Regions from separate parts of the Virgibacillus sp. genome, predicted to be linked through region 1. Evidence: riboswitches for the same ligand, from Rfam matches in the RefSeq annotation. Region 1 holds a riboswitch; each other region holds the start of a gene.

The links. A riboswitch is a leader RNA that binds a small molecule or an ion and turns the genes downstream of it on or off. The one in region 1 is predicted to bind S-adenosylmethionine.
Region 2: another riboswitch for S-adenosylmethionine. It lies ahead of HLX49_RS09375 (methionine biosynthesis PLP-dependent protein); the one in region 1 lies ahead of HLX49_RS14365 (methionine ABC transporter ATP-binding protein).
Region 3: another riboswitch for S-adenosylmethionine. It lies ahead of HLX49_RS06975 (methionine ABC transporter ATP-binding protein); the one in region 1 lies ahead of HLX49_RS14365 (methionine ABC transporter ATP-binding protein).

Annotation. Positions count from the first base shown of each region.
Region 1 covers NZ_JABXHF010000077.1:5,844-11,658, reverse strand. Annotated here, with positions in the region: gene HLX49_RS14380 (M20 family metallopeptidase) at 1-923, opposite strand, end outside; gene HLX49_RS14375 (MetQ/NlpA family ABC transporter substrate-binding protein) at 945-1,763, opposite strand; gene HLX49_RS14370 (methionine ABC transporter permease) at 1,873-2,523, opposite strand; gene HLX49_RS14365 (methionine ABC transporter ATP-binding protein) at 2,513-3,544, opposite strand; SAM riboswitch class I at 3,741-3,844, opposite strand; SAM riboswitch class I at 3,981-4,087, opposite strand; gene serS (serine--tRNA ligase) at 4,359-5,633, opposite strand.
Region 2 covers NZ_JABXHF010000036.1:13,842-19,656, forward strand. Annotated here, with positions in the region: gene HLX49_RS09365 (YuzF family protein) at 510-728, shown strand; gene HLX49_RS09370 (manganese catalase family protein) at 744-1,640, shown strand; SAM riboswitch class I at 1,912-2,013, shown strand; gene HLX49_RS09375 (methionine biosynthesis PLP-dependent protein) at 2,109-3,209, shown strand; SAM riboswitch class I at 3,473-3,574, shown strand; gene HLX49_RS09380 (homocysteine S-methyltransferase family protein) at 3,805-4,854, shown strand; gene HLX49_RS17100 (DUF4177 domain-containing protein) at 4,988-5,206, opposite strand; gene HLX49_RS09385 (VanZ family protein) at 5,589-5,815, opposite strand, start outside.
Region 3 covers NZ_JABXHF010000024.1:2,612-8,426, reverse strand. Annotated here, with positions in the region: gene HLX49_RS06995 (arsenate reductase family protein) at 1-297, shown strand, start outside; gene gcvH (glycine cleavage system protein GcvH) at 472-852, shown strand; gene HLX49_RS06985 (toprim domain-containing protein) at 1,244-1,600, shown strand; gene HLX49_RS06980 (thioredoxin family protein) at 1,623-1,937, shown strand; SAM riboswitch class I at 2,006-2,120, shown strand; gene HLX49_RS06975 (methionine ABC transporter ATP-binding protein) at 2,221-3,252, shown strand; gene HLX49_RS06970 (methionine ABC transporter permease) at 3,242-3,910, shown strand; gene HLX49_RS06965 (MetQ/NlpA family ABC transporter substrate-binding protein) at 3,992-4,816, shown strand; gene HLX49_RS06960 (YuzK family famiily protein) at 5,018-5,188, shown strand; gene sufC (Fe-S cluster assembly ATPase SufC) at 5,659-5,815, shown strand, end outside.

The sequences.
Region 1 (5,815 bases):
TGCTCTATTTCCGTTTTAAAAATATCATCTAGACTCTCATTGATAATAAAATTATCCACTTCATTTTGAAATGGAGATACTTTTACTTTGGCTCCTGTTGTTAAAGCAGCACCCTCTGCAATTGCTTTTACTCGCTCCGTAACTTGATTCAAACCTTCCCTTGTTCTTGCACGAATGAAAAATCGAGCTTTCGCATAATCAGGTACAACGTTAGGAGCGTCACCGCCATCTGTAATAATGCCATGTATCCGTACATCGTTTGAAACATGTTGACGTAAAGCATTGATGCCATTAAACAATTGAATAACCCCATCTAACGCATTAATTCCTTGATCTGGATGCGCAGAAGCATGAGCAGTTTTACCAAAAAATTCAAAGTCGAGCGGATCTACTGCCAATGTAGGACCTGTCAGCCGTGTATCTGCACCAGGATGAAGCATAAGGGCTGCATCAATGCTTTCTGTAATTTTAGCTTTAACAAAGCTGCCTTTTGCACTGCCATTCGGTCCACCTTCTTCAGCAGGCGTTCCAAAGACTACTACTTCACCACCTACTTCATCGATTACTTGACTTAAACCAATGGCAGCACCAACACTTAACGTACCAATGATATTATGACCACATGCATGACCGATCTCTGGTAAAGCATCATATTCCGCTAAAAACGCAATTCTCCTTCCGTCCAAAGCACTTTTCTTTCTAGCGATAAACGCAGTAGCATGCCCTGCCACATCCAATTGAACATCAAAGCCATTTTCCACTAAAATATCTGTTAATGTTTTAGCAGCATATGTTTCTTGATTTCCAATTTCAGGATGAGCATGGATATCATGACTAATCTGAATATATCTTTCCTTATTAGCCGCTATATTTTTTGCTATTTCCTGTTTCCAAATCGTTGTCGTTTCTGTAGTAAACGTCATTATTATCACCTCATTTTAAATTTAGTAGCCAATTTCACTTAATGGCACAAAAGTTGGAATAGAATTTCCGTCACGTTCTTTTTCAATAAATTTAGCTACATCTTCAGTTTGGTAAATCTCTGCCAGCTTCGTCAATACTTGATCATCTTTATTCTTTTCCTGAACAGCAATAATGTTAATATAGGCTGTAGCTGTTTCATCCTCATGATATATAGCATCTTTCAATGGACTTAATCCTGCGTCTACGGCTATTCCATTGTTTATAATTGAAGCATCCACATCAGGAAGGACTCTTGGCGTTTGCCCAGCAACAAGTAATTCAAATTGCAGATTTCTTGGGTTGTCAATGATTTTATCTAAAGCACCATTGCCATCGAAGTCTTCCGCTAATTTAATCAAACCTGCGTCCTGTAATAATAATAAACCTCTTCCCATATTGGTAGCTTCTTTTGCTAAAGCAATCGTCCCTCCTTTAGGTATGTCCTCTGTGGTACCATGTTTTTCCGAATATAACCCCATTGGAGCAATGACCGTCGTGGCAATTGGTGTTAAATCTAAATCATGTTCTTTTATAAACGCATCAAAATAAGAAACCGTTTGGAATGCATTTGCATCAATCTCTCCTTCTGCTAAAGCCAAATTAGGTTGCACATAATCGGAGAAACGAACAATTTCTACGTTTATCCCTTCATCCTTAGCTTTTTCCGCTACATAATCCCAAATCGTCGTATCAGAACCGCTAATACCAACTTTCACCGTGGAACTAGCTTCACTGCTAGAACAAGCGCTAATAATAATTAATGGAATGAATAGGAAAAATAAAGCTGCTAATCTTTTCATAAAAAACTCTCCTCGTATATATTTTCAGGCGTTTTTTACTCATCCACCTGTTTTCATTCTTACTACGTATTCCTCTAAGCATATCCTACCACGTTCCCAGTAAACCTTATTATCTTCGTCGCACTCGTCTGGCTAGGTAGTTTCCGAGGGACTGTAATCCTTGTACCATGATGATAAGGATCCCTACAGTAAGGAACATCACGACCGTGTCAAAACGCTGGTAGCCATATGTAATAGCTAAATCACCAAGGCCTCCTCCACCAACTGCTCCAGCCATTGCAGAAGCTCCTACTAAACCAATTGTTGCAATCGTTATGCCTAGTAATAACGAACTTCGTGCTTCTGGTAAAAGAAAACGAGTCATAATCTGCCATGGCGTTGCCCCCATTGCTTGTGCTGCTTCTATAACCCCTGGGTCAACTTCCAGTAAAGAGTTTTCTATTAATCTAGCAATATAAGGGCCAGCAAATAATATCATTGGTACAATTGCAGCAGCTGTTCCAATCGAAGTTCCAACAATCAGCCTTGTGAATGGAATAACGGCTACCATCAAAATAATAAATGGAATAGAACGAAATATATTTATTCCTGTGTTTAATATAGTGAAAATAATTTTATTTTCCCAAAGATGCCCCTTTCTCGATACGACTAATAAAACACCTAATACAAGTCCGATAAGAAAAGAGAAAATTAATGATACGCCGACCATGACGACCGTTTCCCATAAAGCTTGTAAGAGTTGTTCTTGATCAACTAACATCTGCTAACACTTCCTTTACAGTAACCTTTTGTTGATGAATATGTAGCAAAGCTCGTTTCATCTCCTTCTCTGTACCTGAAAATTGAACGATGAAATTGCCAAAAGGAATCCCTTGTATTTCTGTAATGCTGCCATACAGTATATTGACATCTACGGTATACGTTTTAGCAACTTGTGATAATAAAGGCTCGCCTGCACTATTACCGACAAACACAATGCGATATATATGCCGGTCTTCTCGCTGTTCACGAAGTAACGCATAAATCGACTCCGGTATATGGTCATTCATCACAGAACTTACAAACTTAGCAGCAATCGCTGTTTTTGGTTTTGAAAATACTTGAAATACACTGCCCGACTCCACTATTTTTCCTTGATCTAAAACACCAACCCGATCACAAATCGCTTTGATGGCACCCATCTCATGCGTAATCATTAAAATCGTCACTCCATATGCCTGATTTACCTGTTTTAACAGTTGAAAAATAGATTTTGTTGTTTCTGGGTCAAGTGCAGATGTTGCCTCATCACATAAAAGCACTTTCGGATTCGTAACTAAAGCACGAGCTATCCCTACGCGTTGTTTTTGCCCTCCAGATAGCTGATCGGGGTAACTGTTTGCTTTATCTTCTAAACCAACAAAAGCGAGTAACTCTAATACTCTTTTTCTCACTTCCTCTTTAGGACGTTTTGCCACTAGTAGAGGCATCGCTACATTCGTAAACACTGTTTTTGAATGTAAAAGATTAAAATGTTGAAAAATCATACCGATATTCCGTTTTGCTTCACGTACTTCTTTTGCAGTTAATTGTAAGAGATCCTTTCCATCTATGATTACTCTTCCAGATGACGGACGTTCTAAAGCATTCACACAGCGTATGAGCGAGCTTTTTCCTGCACCACTAAATCCAATCACACCATATATTTCTCCTTTTTTTACCTGTAAATCCACGTTGTGCAATGCTTTAACAGATTCACCTTTTCCTTCATACACTTTCGTTACCTGATCAAATATAATCATTGAACCAATCCACCATTCTTTTTCACTTAAAATCGCTTTGTATGGCAATTGTTCCATGTGAAACAATTGCCATGGATCTAGCTTTTCCAAAAATAACAAAGATGTTCTTATACTATAAACCTTTAAACTTTTATGCTTTCCTATAGTATAAAAAATACCCCTTCCATAAGAAGAGGTATTTTTTATACATATCCTCTTCTTATCTTTCAAACTACTTGTTTGCTGGATTTGGCACAGTACTCATATGAGTCCGCTGCCGAGGCTTCTATGGGCCAGTCCCTCCACCTCTCTAGATAAGAAGTATGTTATTTTTTGGCGGTAACACCACCGTTTTGCTTAAGTTATAAACTCTGAAAATTCCACCCTTTCCTATTGCGTAAAAAGAAATCCCTCCTTATACGAAATAAGAAGGGATTTCCAATCTATTGGTTTCCGCTTCTTATTTTTCAAGCATGCTTGCTTGTTGGATTTAGCACAGTACTACTTACGAGTCCGCTGCCGAGGCTTCTAAGGGCCAATTCCCTCCACCTCTCTTAATAAGAAGAAATATTATATTTATTTTTGATCAAGATATTGTGTTATATCATACTACGGTTTCCTTTACTTGTCAAACAGATTTTTAGAAAAAATGGGCTATCGCCAAGCCTTTATTGCGATAAAAATTTTATCCGCGGATGTTTCCTGTTATCTTTCAGACTATGTTCCTTTTAAAAAAAAGATGCATGAACCGTTGTTCCAGCCTTCGTCAATAAGCCCAAAATGCGACTTTGCTCTTCTATTTACCATTTGACTCACAGTAAATGTTTGAATTGGCTTATTGAATGACCTTTTTTCCTCCCATATATGGACGCAATGCTTTTGGAATAACAACCGTTCCATCCTCTTGCTGGTAATTTTCCAAAATAGCTGCAACAGTTCGACCAATAGCCAATCCAGAGCCGTTTAATGTATGCACAAATTCTGGTTTTGCTTTTGCTTCTCTACGAAAACGGATATTGGCACGTCTTGCCTGGAAGTCTTCAAAATTAGAGCAAGAAGAAATTTCCCGATACGTATGCTGACTAGGGATCCATACTTCGATATCGTACTTCTTAGCTGCTGTAAAGCCTAAATCTCCTGTACACATACTCATCACACGATAAGGAAGCTCTAATAACTGTAATATTTTCTCTGCATGATTTGTTAACACTTCCAATGTTTCATAGGAATCTTCAGGTTTAACAAAATGGACAAGCTCGACTTTATTAAATTGATGCTGACGAATCAGACCTCTTGTGTCTCTTCCAGCAGATCCTGCTTCAGAACGAAAGCAGCTACTAAATGCAGCAAATTTTTTCGGTAAATCATCTATCTTTAAAATATCATCACGATAATAATTTGTTACTGGCACTTCTGCAGTCGGAGCTAAATAATAATCCCATTCTTCTAGTTTAAAGGCGTCTTCTGCAAATTTTGGTAATTGCCCTGTCCCAGTCATACTAGTTCGATTCACAATTTGTGGTGGCAACATTTCTTCATAGCCATGTTCATCCACATGGAAATCTAACATCAGGTTCCATAATGCACGCTCTAATCTTGCACCAAGTCCTTTATAAAAGACAAACCTACTCCCAGTCACTTTGCCAGCTCGTTCAAAGTCAACGATGTCTAAGTCTGTTGCTACATCCCAGTGAGGCTTTGGTTCATAGGAAAATGGCGTCTTCTCTCCCCAACTCCGCACCTCGACATTATCATCTTCATCTTCACCAATTGGTACACTTTCATGAGGAATATTAGGAATAGACAACATGATTTGCTCTAAATGTTCATTAATTTGCTTTAATTCGCTATCCAACTCAGCAATTTGGTCGCCTACTTCTCTCATTTCTTTAATCGCAGGCTCAGCATCTTGCTTTTCTCGCTTTAGTACAGAGATTTGTTTCGATACTTCATTTCGCTTCGCTTTTAACTGCTCTGTCTCGGAAATTAGTTGACGACGCTTTTCATCTAACTCGCCAAAATGATCCAGTTCTGATAAGTCCTCACCACGATGCGCTAATTTTTGTTTTACTTCTTGGAAATGGTGACGTAAAAATTTCAAATCTAACATTTGAGTTCCTCCTTATATGATTTAAATTAAAATGGATCCCTTATTTAAGAAGAAATTAGCTTGTCGCCAATTTCTTATGGCAGAAGAGCGCTAAATTGTTTTATACTATAGACCCTTTCTTTCTATAAGTGTAAAACACGTTTTAACAATACGAGCCATTTTTCACCTAAAACTTTAAATAC
Region 2 (5,815 bases), on a different contig from region 1:
GAAAGCCTTAATTTTTCTTATACTATAATCAATAGTAATTCTATGCTTTCCTATAGTGGAACAAAGAAGCAAGTTCCCGTTTAGCAACGGAGATAAAGGTATTATGCCACTAAAACAGGGGTATGCCGATGTCGAGCGGCAAGCCCTGTTTTAGTCGTCCATCCTCTTAGCCACGAACCAATGATGACTTATCGTAGGGCGATTCGTGAAGACGCCTAGTTGCTGAGCCCTGGAGCCAGACGCCGATCCAAGCACCTCATTTTATACTTTCTTATAGTGCAGACCAAATCAATAAAAAAACAGTAGCAATTATAAAACGCTACTGTTTTTTTTATTGGCTTAGGGTGTAGCAACTCGTGGATAATTGTGAACTTCAGCGACTTTTCAATTATGAAGAATTCTATAAAATACGAGATAAGCATTTATTTTCAACTTGTCCAACGAATAACCTGCTTTTTGCCGTCATAGCCTAGTTGTAGTGAGTATCCATCATAAAGGGAGGCTGAAAAATGAACGCACAAACCCCATCATTTACAAGTGCTTTTGACCCTTACGTATACCAAACTTTACAGTCAATAACAGGTGCCACGCTCATTGTACAAACAACACAAGGAACAGTGACAGGTAGCTTAAAAACAGTAATGCCTGACCATATCGTTTTAGAATCGGGCGGATCTTCATTCTATATTCGTATTCAACAAATTGTTTGGGTGATTCCGAAAAGCTAAAGAAGGAGGCTTCTCATGTTTAAGCGTGAAAACCGCATGTTAATTGAACTGCCTGTTCCTGAACACGGCGATCCTAATGCTGCAGCAGCGGTCCAAGAATTATTAGGTGGGAAATTTGGCGAGATGTCTACATTAAATAATTATATGTTTCAATCGTTCAATTTCCGCCAAAAAGATAAGCTTAAACCATTTTACGATCTTGTAGCAAGTATAACAGCTGAAGAGTTCGGCCATGTTGAACTTGTGACGAACACAATTAATCTACTTTCAAAAGGAAACACCTTTTACACGGGAAACCCAGATGTAACCCCGTTACGCGAAGGAAAAGACAGTCGAAATACGTATCAATTTATCGCTACTGCTCAAACAGCACTTGTAGGTGACTCCATGGGTCGAGCATGGACAGGAGATAATGTCTTTAGTAGCGGCAATCTTGTCTTAGATTTACTACACAATTTCTTTCTTGAAGTCGGCGCTCGTACACATAAAATGCGCGTTTACGAAATGACAGAACATGAAACAGCAAGAGAAATGATTGGTTACTTATTAGTTCGTGGAGGTACACATGTGCTAGCCTATGCGAAAGCATTAGAAATCGCAACAGGCGTTGACGTTAAAAAGCTTATCCCGATTCCTGATTTATCGAACACGAAGTTTGATTATGCTCGAAAATTTGAAGAACAAGGATTGGCAAATGTTTTATACACGTGGAATGATGTGGGAGATTATAACGATATCCGACAAATTTGGAAAGGAGACAATCCAGAGAATGGGGAGAAGCTAATCGTCAAGGAAGGAACACCAAAAGGAGGCCCTGTTCCTAATTTAGAAGACCTTCCTGAACAATTTGCACCTGGCATTGATAAAGATGATTATCAAAAAATCGCTAAACGGTTAATGGAAAACATGTAAGTATGATGAACTCCTTGAACACCACGGAGTTCATCATGGAATATTTATGTAGAAACCACATTTAACTGATAGTAGTTCTTAGAAAACTTGGCTTGTCACCAAGCCTTTCGAAAGCCTTTGTTTTTCGTATACGATAAACCAAAAAATTTATACCTTCCTATAGTGCAAAAAAAAATTTTATCGGAAGCCTAAATCGATTAAAAAATCCCCTTGACTTTTATTCATTTTCCTTGTATTCTAATATTCAAACTTTTAAAATTCAATAGACATTTTCTTATCCAGAGAGGTGGAGGGACTGGCCCTTTGATACCTCGGCAACAGACCGCATGCGGTACTGTGCCAATTCCAGAAGCATAGCGCTTGAAGATAAGAAGAAGCTCCTTTTCGACATATTAGGAAACCTCTTCTTATTTCAAGGAGAGGTTTTTTGCATCCTCTCCTTGTAACCATTTTTAAGGAGATGATAAAATGTTACAACAAACGCGTGAAACAAACATGGTGCAACTAGGAAATCGAAGTGATGCTCGCACTGGCGCAGTTAATCCCCCTATTTATTTATCAACTGCATTCAAACATGATGGGATAGGGCAGTCAACCGGGTATGATTATAGCCGTACAAAAAACCCTACCCGATGCCTGTTAGAGGAAGGTGTTGCGCATTTAGAATCTGGTAAGCAAGCCTTTGCTTGTAGTTCAGGCATGGCGGCTATCCAGCTTGTACTTTCCCTTTTTCAAGCTGGTGATGAAATCATTGCTTCAGCAGATATTTACGGGGGAACGTATCGTTTGTTGGAACAGTACAACAAAGCATACCATTTCAAGATCTGCTATGATCCTTTTACCAACTTCAAAGAAACGGAAGCAAACATATCTAACAAAACAAAAGCAATATTTATTGAAACACCGACAAACCCTTTAATGCAGGAAATAGATATTGCCTCCATCGCTCACCTTACTAAAAAATATAATCTATTACTTATTGTTGACAACACCTTCCTTACGCCATATTTGCAACGCCCTTTAGAACTTGGCGCTAATATTATTCTACATAGTGCAACAAAGTATATCGGCGGGCACAATGATGTATTGGCTGGCATAGTAGTTGCTAACAATGAACCGATTTGTGAACAACTCGCTATGATGCATAATGCATCTGGGGCAGTGCTTTCTCCATTTGATTGTTGGCTGTTAATTAGAGGGTTAAAAACGCTTTCCTTGCGTATGGAAAAGCATGAAACAAATGCCCGAGAATTAGCCCATTTTTTAAGCAACCACCAAGCAATAAAAGAGGTGCTTTATCCTGGCAAAGGTGGTATGTTATCTTTTCGTTTACACGATAGCAAGTGGGTAGACCCTTTTTTACAGCAAATGCAACTGATTACCTTCGCCGAAAGTCTAGGCGGTGTGGAAAGCTTTATCACGTATCCAGCGACACAAACACATGCGGATATTCCCCTTAATGAACGTACCAAGCGTGGCATTGATGACTGTTTATTACGCTTTTCGGTCGGAATAGAGCATGTGAATGATTTAAAACATGATTTGCAGAACGCATTACAGGCATTTTAAATTTGGGCTTGCCGGAACTTTATAATAAAAGTTGTATTTTTATGAAAAAAACATCATAGAAAATGAAATGTTGGCTCTCATCCACTACTAGACGCAGAAGTTTCTAATCTATAAAATATTTTCGAAATAGGTTGACATTTATTTTTTTCGTATATAGTATAGTTCATATTCTGAATGATAAGATTTTACACACTGTGAATTTAATGGCGTTTTTAAACATCGCCAACTGTAAATCTTTATTATTCCACAACTTTATAGGATTTATCTTATCCAGAGAGGTGGAGGGACTGGCCCCTATGATACCTCAGCAACAGGCATCTTTTGCACTGTGCTAATTCCAGAAGCGTAACGCTTGAAGATAAGAAGAGACAACATTTGGAAGCTACCCTCTTCTTATTCATAAGAAGGGGGTTTTTATGTTCCAATAATTCACGATGGAAGCTCACATAGGTGAAGCAACTAAGAAAACGATTTTTTAATGAAAGGTGGGCGTAATTTTTCCATGAATTAAATCCGGAAGTCGTAGCTCTTGCTACATACTTCGTGCCACATTTTTTACAAAGCAAAGGTTTCAAAATAAAAGGAGGAGTTTAAGATGAAACGCAGCTTACAACAAAGATTGCAGGAAGGTACGGTTATTGTGGGAGAAGGTTATTTATTTGAATTAGAACGCAGGGGGTATTTACAAGCAGGTTCTTTTGTACCGGAAGTCGCATTAGATAATCCACAAGCTCTGAAACAAGCTTATCGCGATTTTATGAATGCAGGCTCAGACGTCGTACTGGCGTTTACTTACAATGGGAATAGAGAAAAGATGCGAATTATTGGTAAGGAAGAATTGCTCGAGCCGTTGAACAGAAATGCCATTCAACTAGCAAAAGAAGTCGCCAAAGAACATCCTGTAGAAGAAGCACTCGTTGCTGGAAACATTTCTAACACGAATATTTTCGATCCGAATGACCCAGCTTCCAAAGAGCAAGTAAGGAGCATTTTTGCCGAGATGGTGCAATGGTGTAAAGAAGAAGGTGTTGATTTCGTAAATGGAGAAACATTTTATTATTATGAAGAAGCTCTAATCGCTTTAGAAGAAATTACGAAACAAGAACTCCCAGCCGTTATCACTTTTGGTCTTATGGGAGAAAACATTCTAAGGGACGGGTATACCGTAGAGGAAGCTTGCCAATTATTATCTGAAAAAGGAGCGCTCGTCGTCGGAATGAATTGCTTCCGTGGCCCTGATACCATCCAGCCCTTTGTAGCTAAAATAAGAGATACAGTCAAAGGTTATGTTGGGGCATTACCAATACCTTATCGAACAACAGAGGCGCACCCAACCTTTTTCAACTTGCCGGATGGAGGTTGCAGTTGCCATTTACCTACAGAAACGACATTCCCAACGGCACTTGATCCGCTTTATCACAACCGCTACGAATTAGCCGCTTGGGCGAAAGAAGCAAAAGACATCGGTGTGAACTATATTGGCTTATGCTGTGGCGCGTCGCCTGCAATGTTACGTGCTGTTGCAGAAGCTGTCGGTAAAGAAACGATTAATTCCAAATACTCGCCAAATATGGAAAAACACTTTTTATTTGGTACTGACAAAACGTTGAAAAAACATAATTTAGAATACCGAACTAAGGCTTAGAGGGTTGCTGGATAAGCATTTTTAAAAATATCATCCGCTGACAAGTTTTGATTTAGAGAGGAACTCCCCATCAAAGCAGTGACGGGGAGTTCCTTTAAATATGATTTGAACATCTATTTATATTTTACGTTCTTTATATCGCTTTTCTTTTAAAAATGATTTGGTTAAAGTTCACACTAATATCCCCCATACTCCCACCAATCTGAGGAATAACGTTTACTAATTCCCAACCTTGTTTTCCGTATTCATTTAATTTATCTTCAAATTCCTCTCGATCAGCTGAAGTGATCCCTAATGTCCAAGTTTCTACCGCATATTCCCAGCACCCACGTCGAATCTCCTTTCCATAAATAAGATTGCTTTTATTATCCTTATTTTTTCATATATACTAAAAAGATTAATAATCCAGCTGATACAGAGATAGCAGATAGCTAAGTGAATGAATATTGCATTGCTCGTTATCTTTGCTATTTCTACTCCCACAACAAAAATCGGAAATCCTGCCCAAATAAAGAAGGAAAATAGAAGGATTACCAAAATCATTAGCATAAACATATAATCTTTTTTAAACAAGTTGAAAAAATGATGGATGTACAGATGCATATTAATCTATCCTATTTATTTCCTTTTAACCAGAAGCAAGATCGACATCTTCATTACTTTTAGAAACGGAGTACTTTTATCATTCGACAAGAACTGTGGACTTTCCTCTTTTGAAAGTGCATCTCAGTGTCTTATTTAAATCCTCTCCTGTTCACCAGCCTATGCTGTTGTTTATTCTTGATTAGCGTATTAAATAGTAAAAAAGGTAGATAGCCAATTACTCCTCCAAGTGTATTCAACAGCAGATCATCTACATCGAAGCTACCAAATTTAAAACTCAGTTGCACGAACTCGAACATAAAGCTTAAACATAATGTTGCAAGGACAATGTTGGTTAGATTTTGAAATTTTCGCCAAA
Region 3 (5,815 bases), on a different contig from region 1:
TTAGATAATCATCAAGTAAATTATAAACCAATACATATAGTGCAAAACCCACCTAATAAAGAAGATATACTTGAACTGATGCAGAAGAGTGGGATGCCTGCAAGAAAATTCTTTAACACAAGTGGTAAAAAATATCGTGAATTAAATATGAAGGAAAAAATAGCAGATGCCACGGAAGAAGAAATGGCGGAGATACTAGCTTCTGACGGAATGCTAATTAAGCGACCAATTGTAACAGATGGCTCTAACGTAACTGTTGGCTTCAAAGAGGAAGAATTTGAAAAAAACTGGCTATAATAGCTTATTCCAACCGAACTGTCGAATAAAAAAATCAAGTTGATGAAGGATTGTACGATGTTAACTACAAGTGAAGGGTAAAACTTTTGAAATAATCTATTTAAAATAATACTGGATAATTGGGACTGAACCTTGTATAGTGAAATTGGAATATATCATTTGGAGGGAATAAATATGAGCGTACCAAAGGATTTATTATATTCAAAAGAACACGAATGGGTAAAAAAAGAAGATGGAACTGTGCGCATTGGAATTACTGCATTTGCACAAGATGAGTTAGGTGACATTGTGTTCGTTGAACTACCTGAAGTCGGTGACGAATTAGAAATCAATGAGCCTTTCGGTAGTGTAGAGTCTGTGAAAACGGTATCGGAATTATATGCTCCTATTAGTGGCAAAGTAGTTGAAATGAATGAAGAATTGGAAGATAGCCCTGAATTGGTGAATGAATCACCATACGAAAAGGCATGGATGGTCGTTGTTGAACCAACTAAGGAAACAGAATTGGATGACTTACTATCTGCGGAAGCTTACGAAGAAATTATCAGTGAATAAATATTAGAAAAACTAGGCTTGTAGCCAAAGTATTATGGCGAAAGCCTTTGTTTTTAAACCTTAAAAATTTTATACTTTCTTATAGTGTGAACAAAGCTGATCTGCAATGCTTTGCAATCAGCTTTGTTTATAAGAATGTTAATAATTGTCCGTCTGTTACATAAACTAGGAGTAAACTTATTGATAATATGAAAAGCATTATAGTACAGAGATGAAGTCTTGCTATATGATGTATACATTCAATAGTCAAAAGCCTTCTAGTTGTGCAGTTATCCTTTTATAAATATCTACATATTCCCAGCTAGGTTTACATTATTGAAAGACAGCTAAAGGTAAATAAAACATTTTTTATTGCAAGCTTGTTGCTTGATTTTTCAAGGAGTGCTGTGTGATGATTACAGATGGATCAGAAAAGGTTATGATTGTAGAAGGATTGACTGATAAGAAGCAAGTGAATAAAGTGATTGCCGAAGAGATCACCATTGTTTGCACAAATGGAACGCTTGGAGTAGAGCGATTTGATCACATGTTGGAGGAATATGGTTTAGATGATAAGGATGTTTATATTCTTGTCGACGAAGATCCTTCTGGCATCAAGCTTCGTAAACAACTAGCAAGAGAATTACCACATGCTGAACACGTCTATGTAAGTAGCGAGTACAGAGAAGTAGCGACGACACCTGAAAATGTACTAGCTCAAGTTTTAGTGAGTAAACGAATAGCGGTTAATCCTATATTTCTGATTTAATTTAAAGTAAAAAGGTGATAGTTTGCAACAAGTAACAAAAGAGCAACTACAGCAATCCAATTACTTTCTTTATATTTATACACCACTTTGCGGAACGTGTAATCTTGCTAAAAGTATGTTACTTAAAATGGAACAAATGCAAAAGCAAGAGCTATTTTTAGAAATGAATGCATCACTACATCCAGAATTTATGCAAACGTATCAAATAGAAAGTGTTCCTTGTTTGCTTATAAAGAAAGATGGAGAGCTCGTTGAAAAAATGTATGCATTTCGCGATGTAGCAAATATATACCAACACTTGATCATGCATAGACCAGAATTGTTTTCATTTCAATAGTAAAATTACATTGACAAATAGCAAGCAACGTGTTATTATGATTTCTATTCCAATTAAATAATAATTAACTCTTATCTTGAGCGGTGGAGGGACTGGCCCTATGAACCCGCGGCAACCTTCAAATAAATGTTTTATTTTGAAAGGTGCTAATTCCTGCAAGGCGTATGTCTTGGTAGATGAGGGGACATTTTGACATGTATACGTCTTTCTGTTCTCTTACAGAAAGGCGTTTTTAATTGCTGATGTGGGCATAATAGTAAAGGGACAAAAAGGAGGACTATGTGTGATATCGATAGAGGGTTTGCGTAAAGTTTTTACTGCAAACAAGACAGACACAACGGCTGTTGACGATGTAACCCTTTCGATTAAACAAGGAGATATCTTTGGTGTGATCGGTTATAGTGGTGCAGGAAAAAGTACGTTTGTGCGATTACTGAATCGTTTAGAAGAACCTACAGGTGGTAAGATTTTTATCCGTAACCAAGAAATAACAGCATTAAAAAAGAATGAATTGCGGTTAGCTAGACAAGATATTGGGATGGTATTCCAGCATTTTAATTTGTTATGGTCACGTACTGTGAAAGAAAATATAGCCTTCCCATTAGAAATAGCAGGTGTTGAAAAAGAAGAACGGAATCAACGTGTTCAATCTCTCATTAATTTGGTCGGTTTATCCGGGAAGGAAATGACCTATCCTTCGCAATTAAGCGGTGGACAAAAGCAACGGGTGGGCATAGCAAGAGCTTTAGCAAACAAGCCTTCCGTATTATTATGTGATGAAGCAACATCAGCCTTAGATCCAGAAACAACAAACTCTATTTTAGACTTGCTTGTTGACATAAATCAGCAATTAGGCTTAACGATTATATTAATTACACATGAAATGCATGTTATTCGCAAAATATGTAACCATGTAGCCGTGATGGAAAACGGAAAAGTGGTAGAACAAGGTAATGTATTGGATGTGTTCTCACACCCCAAAAAAGATGTTACGAAAAAGTTCGTTCAACAGCTAATGGGGGATGCAGAAGCCGAGAATGAGTTTGAACATTTAGTTCGCACATTTGAGAATGGTAAGTTGATTCGTCTCCATTTTGTAGGTGAAACAACGAACGATGCTTTAATCAGTAAGCTCGTAAAGACGTATGACATTGACATTAGTATTTTACAAGGGAAAATTACGCGAACACAGGCTGGTGCGTACGGTACGCTATTTATCCAGATGACTGGTGAAGAATCAGAAATCACACAAGCAATCCAACATGTAACAGAAAAAACTTCTGTAGAGTTGGAGGTGATTCGCGGTGTTAGCTGATTTATTTGCTACTATTAAAGTAGAAGATATTATAGAAGCAACGAAAGAAACATTTTATATGACGATTATTGCTTTAATAGGAACCTTTATTTTTGGTATTTTACTTGGGTTACTGTTATTTCTCACTAATAAAGGGGGACTATGGCAAAATAAATGGGTTAACTTTATCACGGCCACGTTTGTAAATGTATTTCGTGCTATTCCTTTTATTATATTAATATTATTGTTATTCCCTTTTACTGATTTTCTTGTTGGTACGATAAGAGGCCCTAACGCTGCGCTCCCGGCATTAATTATTGGAGCAGCACCATTTTATGGACGGTTGGTGGAAATTGCTTTAAGAGAAGTAGATAAAGGTGTCATAGAGGCTGCTAAAGCAATGGGTGCCAAGACCCGAACAATTATTTTTAAAGTATTGTTACCAGAAGCAATGCCAGCTTTAATTTCAGGACTTACCGTTACTGCTATTGCGCTTATTGGTTATACAGCAATGGCAGGAGCAATTGGGTCAGGAGGCCTGGGAAGCTATGCATATTACTCGGGCTTTCAACGTAGAGACTTTGATATTGTTTTGCTTTGTTCCGTAATTATTGTGTTCATTGTATTTCTATTTCAATTTATTGGTGATTATATTACACGCAAACTAGATAAACGTTAAGGAAAATTATTAATTATAATAATGAAGTGTAATTTTGACAAATGTATGCAAATAAAAACGATGAAAGAGGAGCGTGCCAACATGAAAAAATATATTCTTTCCATTTTAATCCTTATTGTATTAGGTGGTTTATTAGCTGCTTGTGGTGGGGAAAAAGAAAAAGACGATAATAAAATAACCGTCGGAGCTTCCAGTGTACCACACGCAGAAATATTAGCAGAAGCTAAGCCGATTTTAGAAGAGAAAGGTATTACCCTGGAAATTAGTGAATACCAAGACTATGTGTTACCGAATGATGATCTTGCGAATGGAGAAATTGATGCTAACTATTATCAACACATCCCATTTCTTGAGCAAACAATTGATGATACAGGTTACGATTTAGATTATATTGCAGGTATTCATATTGAACCGATGGGCGTATATTCCAAAGGGATATCTAATGTGGAGGATATTCCAGAAGGAGCGGAAGTTATTATGAGTAACTCCGTGCCAGATCATGGGCGAATTTTAACTTTGTTTGAAGAACAAGGACTTATTAAAATAGATGAAGATGTAGACAAAGCACGTGCTACTGTTGATGATATAGTAGAAAATCCCAAAAACTTAACTTTTTCACCTGAATATGAGGCTGCTGTCCTTCCAGAATACTATGAAAGGGAAGAGGATGCCCTTGTAGCCATTAATACGAACTATGCAATTGATGCTGGTCTAAAGCCAGAAGAAGATGGTTTATTTATTGAAGGCGATGAATCTCCTTATGTGAATGTGTTGGCAGTGAAGAAAGAGGATAAAGACGATGAAGCATTAAATAAATTAGCTGAGGTCTTACAATCAGAAGAAATTCAAGCTTTTATGAGGGAAAAATATAATGGAGCAATTGTTCCAGTAAAAGAAGAGAAATAAAATAGTAGCAATAGGCTAAGATTTAGCGAAATTTACTGTATGTGTAGGTATCGCCAACGTATCCGTATATAAGTGAAATTTAACCGTGAATATGCCGAATGAAACGTTTATATCCATTTTGAGAAGGGAACTTGTCTTATGTTAAGCTTATGATGAGTCAAAACGAGGAAAGGATGATTCCCTATTCATAGTGGAATAAAAATGAAGTACACTTCTGAAATGGAAAAAGCAATGCAGCAATCGCATCATATTGGTTTTGGGGAGTATCAACGGAAGTTAAAACAACGGCTAGCAGTTGAAAAAAAACGGCAGCAAGAATATCAGAAGTGTAAGCTATTTACCTTAGCATATATGAACCAACAACACGGCTAATTATTTTAAAAATGTAGATAAATAATAGCGTAAGGGCGTTTGCGATTCGCATAAACGCCCTTTTGCTATTGTTGTAAGGCCTGCTTCAACAATTTGAACAAGCCTAAGTGAGAAATAGCAACGAAATTTTTTCGTAAGAGGGCTTTAGGTTATACTCTTAAGCTACTAAAATATTCAGTGGGATCCAAAAAAAATTAAACGGATGAAAGATGCACCTTTATGTGGGCATATATCCTTGTAACCGCTGCCAGTATGCATTTTGAATCATTAAATTAAGTAGAGGCAAAGAAGTTGAGTTATCCATTATCAATAAGATAACATAAAGAATGTCCATTTATACATAGGATTTCCTGTTCTAAAGAGTTGATAATAAATTCGAAATGATTTAAGATTGTAATGAGAATAAATTGAGAATGACTATCACGCTTAGGCAATGTGATAATTACAATAATGAATTTGGAGGTATAAATATGGCTGGATCAACGCTAGAAATTAAGAATTTACACGTATCAATTGAAGATAAGGAGATACTAAAAGGTGTCGACTTAACAATAAAGGGTGGAGAATTTCATGCAATTATGGGACCAAATGGTACTGGTAAATCCACTTTAGCTTCTGCGATTATGG